Regions from separate parts of the Butyricimonas hominis genome, predicted to be linked through region 2. Evidence: riboswitches for the same ligand, from Rfam matches in the RefSeq annotation. Region 2 holds a riboswitch; the other holds the start of a gene.
What was found. A riboswitch is a leader RNA that binds a small molecule or an ion and turns the genes downstream of it on or off. The one in region 2 is predicted to bind cobalamin.

Region 1 (4,422 bases), 130 kb from region 2:
TGCATAATCTTGATATATAAAATGGGTGTGTAAAAGTAATATTATTTCGTTTATTCGTGTATATATTTATCCAGAATATCCCCGTCCCGGAACTCCTGCATGACATAGTGTGTACCTGAGAATTTTTCCTGTAAGTTTTGGATGTCCTCGGGGCTTTGCACTTGCGGGATAACCGTCGTCCGGAACTGGTATTCCAGTCCGGAGGTTTTGATAATCCGGATGGACTCTTGTATCTTTTCCAGCAACGAGGCTGTCATCGTGTAATTTACCTTTCGGTAGCAGGGGAGCGAGAGGGAGGATTTGATATCCATTGCCACGGCATCTATCCATCGTCCTGCAATCAGTTGTTGTAAAAGCTCCGGATTCGACCCGTTCGTGTCGAGTTTCACGGGTAACCCGAGAGCTTTTATTTTTTGGATAAACGGGAGCAGGTCTTCGTGCAATGTCGGTTCACCCCCGGATATCACCACCCCATCAAGCCACCCTAATCGTTTATCGAGAAAACCGAATATCTCCTCTTCCTTTAAGTCTTGTGTCTGCCGGAGTAATTCCGGCAGTACAAGAGATGGATTGTGGCAGTAACCGCAGCGAAAATTGCAACCTTTCGTGAATATCACTGCGGATACTTTGCCTTCCCAGTCGATTAGGCTTTGTTTGACAAATCCTCCTATTCGCATAGTACGCTTTCTTTTTCCCGGACGCTCTTGTCAAACAGTTTCCGGTCGTCGAACTCGGCTCGTTTCCCGTTGTTCCATTGGCTCACGGGACGCATGTACCCTACTATCCGGCTGTACACTTCCGAGGAAGCCCCGCAACGCGGACATTTGAAATGTTCTCCCGCGATGTACCCGTGCGAGGGGCATATGCTGAACGAGGGCGAGAGCGTGATATAAGGCAGGCGGAAATTTGCCGTTACCTTACGAATCATGTTTTTAGCCGCTTGTGCGGACGTGCGGTGTTCTCCGGTAAACACGTGGAAAACAGTTCCACCCGTGTACAGCGTTTGTAATTTGTCCTGTTGGTCGAGTGCCTCGTACAGGTCGTCCGTGAAGTTCACGGGCAGATGCGTGGAGTTCGTGTAATAAGGATCGGCACCCTGTTTGAATTGTTCTTGGTTGGCAACGATAATATCGGGATATTCGGCCGTGTCGAGCAAAGCGAATCGGTAAGAGGTACTTTCCGCCGGAGTGGCTTCAAGGTTATAGATATTACCGGTTTCATCTTGGAATTGTGCCAGTATATCCCGCATAAAGTGCATCACTTTTTGCGCGAATCCCATCCCGTCCGGGTGTGAAATAGGAACCCCGAGGAAGTTCATGCAACACTCGTTCATGCCGTTGATACCGATCGTCGAGAAATGGTTTTTCCAGAAACACCCGTAACGCTCTTTCACGTAACGCAGGTAATATTTGGAATAAGGATACAGCCCTTTTTCCGTGTAGCGTTCAATAATTTTGCGCTTGATTTCCAGACTTTCCTTGCTGATTTCCATCAAGTGTTGCAGGCGTTGGAAGAAATTCTCTTCCGATGCGGCTTCATATCCCAAGCGGGGCAGGTTGATCGTGACCACACCTACCGATCCGGTCAACGGGTTCGCTGCAAACAAACCGCCGCCCCGTTTCATGAGTTCCCGTTTATCCAGACGAAGGCGACAACACATACTGCGCACGTCATCCGGCTTCATGTCCGAATTCACGAAATTGGAGAAATAAGGAATACCGTATTTTGCTGTCATTTCCCAGATGCCCTCGTACTCCGGGTTATTCCAGTCAAAGTCCGGGGTAATATTGTACGTCGGGATGGGGAACGAGAACAGGCTGCCGGAAGCATCCCCTTCGCTCATCACTTCGGCGAACGCTTTGTTAAGTATCGTCATTTCGGCTTGGAAATCCCCGTACACCTCTTCTTTGATTTCACCCCCGTGCACGATATGTTCGTTTTTCAAGAAATCGGGTACGACGAGATCCATCGTGATATTGGTAAACGGTGTCTGGAATCCTACACGGGTGGGTACGTTCAAGTTGAACAGGAATTCCTGCAAGCATTGTTTCACCTGTTTGTAGTTCAACTTGTCAAAGCGTATGTAGGGGGCGAGGAACGTGTCGAAGTTAGAAAAAGCCTGTGCCCCAGCGGCCTCGCCTTGCATGGTATAGAAGAAATTCACGATTTGTCCGAGAGCCGTGCGAAGGTGCTTTGCCGGGCTGCTTTGCGCTTTCCCCTCCACTCCCCGGAATCCGACGGTAAGTAAATCCTTCAAGTCCCATCCCACGCAATAGACGCTTAGGAATCCCAAGTCGTGGATATGCAACGCCCCGCTTTTGTGCGCTTCCGATACCCGTTCCGGGTAGAGTTGGCTTAGCCAGTAATTGGAGGTGATTTGTGTGGATATATGCTGATTCAATCCTTGCAGCGAGTACGAGGAATTAGCACTCTCTTTTACTCTCCAGTCGCTCAATGACAGGTAATTATCCATTACCTCTATATTTGTCAGTAAGGTCTTCGAGTTTCGGATTTGCTCGTGTTGCTTGCGGTAAAGCAAGTACGTTTTCATCAGTTGCAGGTCGCCGTGTTGGAACAGCACCAGTTCCACGGTGTCCTGTACCTGTTCCACGTGCGGGAGTTCCTTTTCCGGTGTGCTTGCGGCAAGAATTTGCACGACTTTGTCACACAGGGCACGTGCCGTTTTACGATCGGGCTGTCCGATGGCTCTCGTTGCCTTAAAAATAGCTTGTTCAATCTTTTCCGGTTTGAAATCGCAAATTTCCCCGTTGCGTTTCACGATTCTTGAGAACGTGGTTGATGTTTCCATGATTAAAATTTTAATAATTAAAAAAATACTTCGGGGAAAACACGAGAAAAGATCGTGTATGGCAGAGAATTGTCTTTTTCGCTTTTCACCCGAAAGCTCCAATTTATTTGCAATCGGCAGGTCTTCTGACTTACTCTCGCTTTTGAATCTCCTTCCCGTCGACAGCGTGACAGTGGATCATTGATTCAAGCGTTGAATAGAGCTTACAGCTACGGGTATAGTGCGGGATTTTCACCTGCTTCCCTGTTCGTCACCGGAGTGAACCGAATGCATGGCAAATGTATGATAAAATAATTGTATTTCAATAGTGGTTTTCAAATAAAATAATTTCCTTGAAATATATGTGTTGTTAATGCTTTGAATTATAATTTATTATAATAAAAATTGGATAACTTTTTGGATAGATGTGTTTTGTTGTCTTTTTGAATTTGGAAAATTTATAGTCAAATGTGAATAACAACGTAGTACGCTAGTAAGCTTTTTTTTAAATAAAACCCGATTGCTTGAATTTGATTAGCAATCGGGTTTTTCAGAATGATAGTCTATGACTATTTTTTGTTGGGTTCTGCCGCTTGCAATAGACGGGGGATGGGTAGAGTGTTCCTCATCTCCTCATAGTCAATGGGGGACAGAGTCCATGCATCCCAAGAAAGGTCTTCCAAAGGACGATAGATCACGAAAAGGTTGGAATAGTCGAATTCTTCGGCATCCGGAACTACGTTGCCCTGTCCTAGCCAATAACTGGCATAAGCTTCGTATAGCCCTCCTAACCAATAATCTTCCGGATCAACGGGTTTCAAATTATCAAAGTCTTGGGATGAAAGTTCATAGAAGCCGTCAACAAAGTTGTCTTGAGTGATTGTCAAGTTTCCGTTACTTACTTCAATTTTTCCGTCATTATTTCCATCATAGCCAAAACCGATAATATAACTGCCCGATTTAGCAACATAAAGGCGGGGATCTTTTTTCGCGATCGCCCGCAACATATCAATACCTAGAGGTTCTGTCCCTTTTTCCCAGCGATATCCCCATGCGAGAAAGAAAACTTCGTCATCTGCGGGTTCTAGCATATTGGTACCGGTGATCCATTGAATTGCGAGAGCAGAGCGGTTTTCACCTTCCCCTGTCCAGTTTTTTATGTTGGCGAAACGGAATTGACCGTCAGATACGTTGATTGTCAATGTGTCGGCATCGGAACCCACGGAATTGGTCGCCGTGAGGATGATTCGGTATTCTCCGAAATCTTCGGGAGTGAATTTATAAACAGAGTCGGTGGAAACTTGTTCCCCTTCGAGTGTCCAAAGAAGGGCAACGTCCGTGGGATCGAGCAACCTTGCTTTCAATTCGACGGTTTCTTTCGGAAGGCAAGTAGTGATTCCGCTCACGTTAATGATGGAAACTTCCGGTAGGGTAGGAATATAAGGGGGCTCTTGCTCCTTGTCATCACTACATGCGCTAAACAATGAGATCATTAATCCCCACACGATAAATAATAAATACAACTTCTTCATAACTGTTTTTTGAATTAATTTTATATATTAAAAAAGCAATAATTAATTCATACCCAAGTATCCCACGTGGATACAAACATTTCTGTTTGTAGGAAAAAGATG
Region 2 (4,422 bases):
CGACCTACTTGCCCTTGAATATTCTTCGTCACGGTACTGCCGTCAATCACCACTGTAGTATCACCCAAACTTTTCACGACATTATAGCGGCTCGTGTAGAAAATCGAAGCGTTGACATCCACCCATTCATTCAACGTGTAATGCCCCCCGACTTCTGCCGAAATTCCTTTCTCCGGCTTAAACACTTCTCCGCCATCCGTGTCGGGATTGAACTCGTTCCCCTTTCTATCCAAATACATAATATCCGGATTATAGAACTTCACCACCGGATTGAAGAAAGAAGAAGCGGAAGCATAAAATGACAATTCCGGCACCGGGAAATACACCACTCCCGCCCGATACGTGAAAGCGGAAGTCTTCACTTTATTCCATTCCGAACGGTTCTCCTTCTTGTAGTCCTGTTTCCCGTCCAAAACCTTTGCTGTTGCCGTTTTATAGTTATAAAAATCCACGCGTCCGGACAACATCACCTTCCATTGGTCGCTAAATTCCATCACATCATGCAAATACACGGCATGCGTTCTATCGGTTTTCAGACTTGCAGCTGAAATTTTGGAATCCCACCAGCCTTGTACCAACTGCGGATTCTTCAATGCCAACACAGCACCCAATCCGGGTCCCCACAAATCATCACTCCCGTACCCGTTATACTGTACAAAGTCAAACGCGAAATACGACCATCCCAATGTATAATGGTGTTTCACGAATCCGGTCTCCACGTTACCTGTCAATTCCAGCACATTACTCAATTGTTTATGCTCCGGGTTAAAGTTCAACGGTTTATTTCGCACCACAGAATCCAGATTTATATAGGTCGTTTTACCTTTCGAGGTATAATACCATTTATAAATAGATTCCTCCGAAGTCCGGTACCCCAATCCTTCCACGCAGCAATAATCCAAATCGCTATGGAAATAAGTAAACCTCTCTCGCAATGTCATGTTCTCGGATATCACGTGAGTGTACCGTGCCGTCACGTCCCATACTTTACGCTTCATCCGATTATTCGCGTAATCATTATATATCTCGTGATAATCGGCATAAGGATGCCGTTCTCCGCTCTTCATAAAAGGCCCGGCATCCTTACCGACTTCGTACACATCATAACGCACGGTCGGTGCGGCCCCTATTTCAGTCGTGTACTTATCATCCGCGTAACTGCCACTCACTTCCAATCTCCCTACTTTGCCGACATTCGCGCCTAAAACCCCATAAAGGGAGAATCTATTCGCGTTCGTGCGCCGGTAACCGTCGCCCGTGGAATAATGGATATTCGCCCGGTAATCAAGCGGTCCCGCCAACTTTCCCCCGAAACCCAATGTAGCCCGTTTTTCTTCCCAACTACCATAACTAATCCGGGCATTAGCTGAAAAATCCGGTGTTACCTTCTTGCGCACGATGTTCAAAACCCCTCCCATGGCAGAATGTCCCGCCAACACCGAAGCGGGTCCCTTTATCAATTCGATGGACTCCACGGATGACAAGTCCCCGTAAGGAACATTCTGGCTAACCGTTCGCTCGTCCCGCATCCCGTCGATCATGATAAGCGCGCTCCCTTGTCCCCGGATAGAGAATCGTTGGAACGCCCCCAGTTGATTTGTCTTGTGAATAATCCCGGGCAAAAACTTCACGGCATCTTCCAGATTCACGATACCTTTACGCTCCAGCATCTGCCCGGAAAGTTTACTTACCGTTATCGGGACAAAGCGCAACGGTACATCCAACCCCAACAAATCGATACGTTTTCTTTTTTCAAGCACACTTACTTCATCGATACGAAAAATCGTATCCGTGATACTTTTCTTTTTGCGCTTGTCTTTATCCTCGGCGAAAAGCGAGCCGACACACGCGAACAGCAATACTGCCAATACAACAACTTTTTTCATACAAACTATATATTAATAATGAATAAAGCATTATTAACATAGTCTTTAGGGTAACATGAGTTTCAAGGTAAAATCCGTATTTTTCCTCTCGCTTTTTCTCCCGAAAGCTATGGTTATCATCGTTCGGCAGGTCTTCTGACTTGTTCCGGATTTTGTTGCCTTCCCAGTTATTACACCAGTGACATTTGAAGTACAAAATCCCTTGTAAAGGAACTTACAGCTGCGGGTACAGTCCCGGATTCACACCGGATTCCCTATTAAGCGTCGCCTTCATGACCGAAGGTTCCGCACCAAAACGGGGGCAAAAGTAATATATTTTTCTATATTATGCATTTCTTGCATGACTTTTTTATTTTCTTTACAACACTCAGATTTTCAACACAATCAAAGGAAATGTAATTTCTCTATATCCTATTTTACCACTAATTCCCCTACAAATTATTAATTAATTTTTTCCCCGTTTCATTGTATTTTTTAATGGAATCTGCATACATTCGCGGAGTCTTTGGTGATGTGTTAATATCCCATTAGCGCACAAGAGGGAAGTCGGTTAGAATCCGACACAGTGCCCGCTACTGTGATGCCCGTTTCCCCGGGAGGGGATTCAAAGAAAGGTTCTTGCACCACTGTCCTCGCGGACGGGAAGGTACTTTTCTTAGGCGTAGTCAGGAGACCTGCCAAAGCAAAACAGGTAATAGCGTATTCCCGGGGTCAGGAGTACCATTATGAACTTTTAAACTTAATCTTACATGAAGAAATTTGTAGCGCTGACTACATTATTCGTAGTAGCATTAGCGAGCGTCGCTTTTGCAGAAATCACCTTAAAGGGGAAAGTTGTAGATGCCAAAACCGGTAAAGCCCTTGCCGGGGCAAATGTTCGGTTAGTCGGAACAAGCATCGGTATCGCCACGAATAACAAGGGCGAATTCATTCTGGAAAAAATACCCGACGGGACTTACACGCTTCGTGCCAGCTACTCCGGCTACGAGGTCGGTTCCATGAAAGTGAACGGAAACAAAAGTGACATATTATTCCAGTTACTCGCCACCCCGGTAAACTTGAATCAGGTCGTGGTGACGGGAACAGGAACCCACCGCCGATTGAAAGATTCGCCCGTCCCGGTAGAAGTGATTAGCGGGTCGGACTTAAGACAGGCAGGAGTAAACTCCTTCGAGGACGCCCTCCTGTTGCTGAACCCCGCGTTCAATATTCGCCCCACGGTCATGGGCTCGTACTTCACGCTCAACGGCATGAGCAACAAATACATCTTGATTCTCATCGACGGGAAGAAAGTGGCGGGAGATGTTTCCAACAATACCGACTTGTCGCGTATCGACATGGGACGGGTGAAACGTATCGAGATATTGAAAGGCGCTGCATCAGCCCTTTACGGTTCGGACGCCATCGCCGGGGTAATCAACGTTATCACCGAACAACCGAAAGACCCGATTAGCGTGCAGTCGAAAACCCGTTTCGGGGGAGAATCCAGCTTCTCGCAAAACGCCAGTGTCGATTTGAATTTCGGCAAATTCACCTCCTCCACCTCTTACCAAAGGCGGCAGATGGGCGGATGGCAATTAAACCCCAATGAAATCAGCGGCGACACGGTCATCCCCACGAGAAAAGAGTCATCCAGCAAATTCCATTCCAATATTGTTACCCAACACTTCACTTACGCTCCCAACGAGCAATTGAAACTCTACGCGCAAGGAAGTTATTTCGACCGGGAAGTAAACCGTCCGGTACAAGAAAAGAAAAACGACGGGGGGTACCAATACGACCTCACCTACATGGACTATAATTTCGGCTTGGGCGGAAAGTACTTCATGAACGATGGAGCGTACATCTCGCTCGACCTTTACATGGACAACTACGAGTACAACAAATTATACACGGTAGCGCAAGTTAGCAAAAAAGACACCACTTTCCATGTCGGCGACGAAGATTTAACCAAACGCCAAAAGTACTACAACGGCAACCTGAAAGGAGTGTTCAAAGCCGGGAAGTACAATAAAATTTCCGTGGGCACCGAATACACGAACGACTACATGAAAAACCCCGGAAGCCTCGACGAACCGAAAGAAATTTACACGTTAGCCCTGTACGCGCAAGATGAAATCCGAGTTTGGGAAAAATTACAAATCCTCCCGGGATTCCGTTACGTGTACAACGAAATGTTCAAAAACAGTTTCACGCCAAAAATAGCCTTGATGTATTCCCTCGGCTCATTCAATTTCAGAACGTCATACGCCATGGGATTCAAAACCCCCAGCATTCAAGAACTGTATTACGACTATGAAAACAGAGGTTCTATCACGATAGGGAACCCGGATTTAAAACCCGAGAAATCCAATTACTACAATTTAAATATCGAGTACACGGGCAAGCATTTAAATGTTGCCTTGAACGGATACATCAATGACGTCAAAGATATTATCTCCGACTACAAGGTAGACCCTACCGAAGAGGAAAAAGCAAACGGGATAGCGAACAAAAAACTGTATCAAAACCTCGACAAAGCCACCATCAAAGGCTT

Region 1: it holds a riboswitch for cobalamin, as region 2 does, so the genes downstream of both, H8S64_RS00740 (ribonucleoside triphosphate reductase) here and H8S64_RS00290 (TonB-dependent receptor) in region 2, are expected to answer to the same signal.

The regions. Positions count from the first base shown of each region.
Region 1 is NZ_JACOOH010000001.1:197,643-202,064, reverse strand. It holds gene H8S64_RS00750 (ABC transporter substrate-binding protein) at 1-5, opposite strand, end outside; gene H8S64_RS00745 (anaerobic ribonucleoside-triphosphate reductase activating protein) at 51-677, opposite strand; gene H8S64_RS00740 (ribonucleoside triphosphate reductase) at 668-2,809, opposite strand; cobalamin riboswitch at 2,908-3,092, opposite strand; gene H8S64_RS00735 (PKD domain-containing protein) at 3,358-4,320, opposite strand.
Region 2 is NZ_JACOOH010000001.1:71,463-75,884, forward strand. It holds gene H8S64_RS00285 (TonB-dependent receptor) at 1-1,886, opposite strand, end outside; cobalamin riboswitch at 1,995-2,182, opposite strand; cobalamin riboswitch at 2,376-2,582, shown strand; gene H8S64_RS00290 (TonB-dependent receptor) at 2,636-4,422, shown strand, end outside.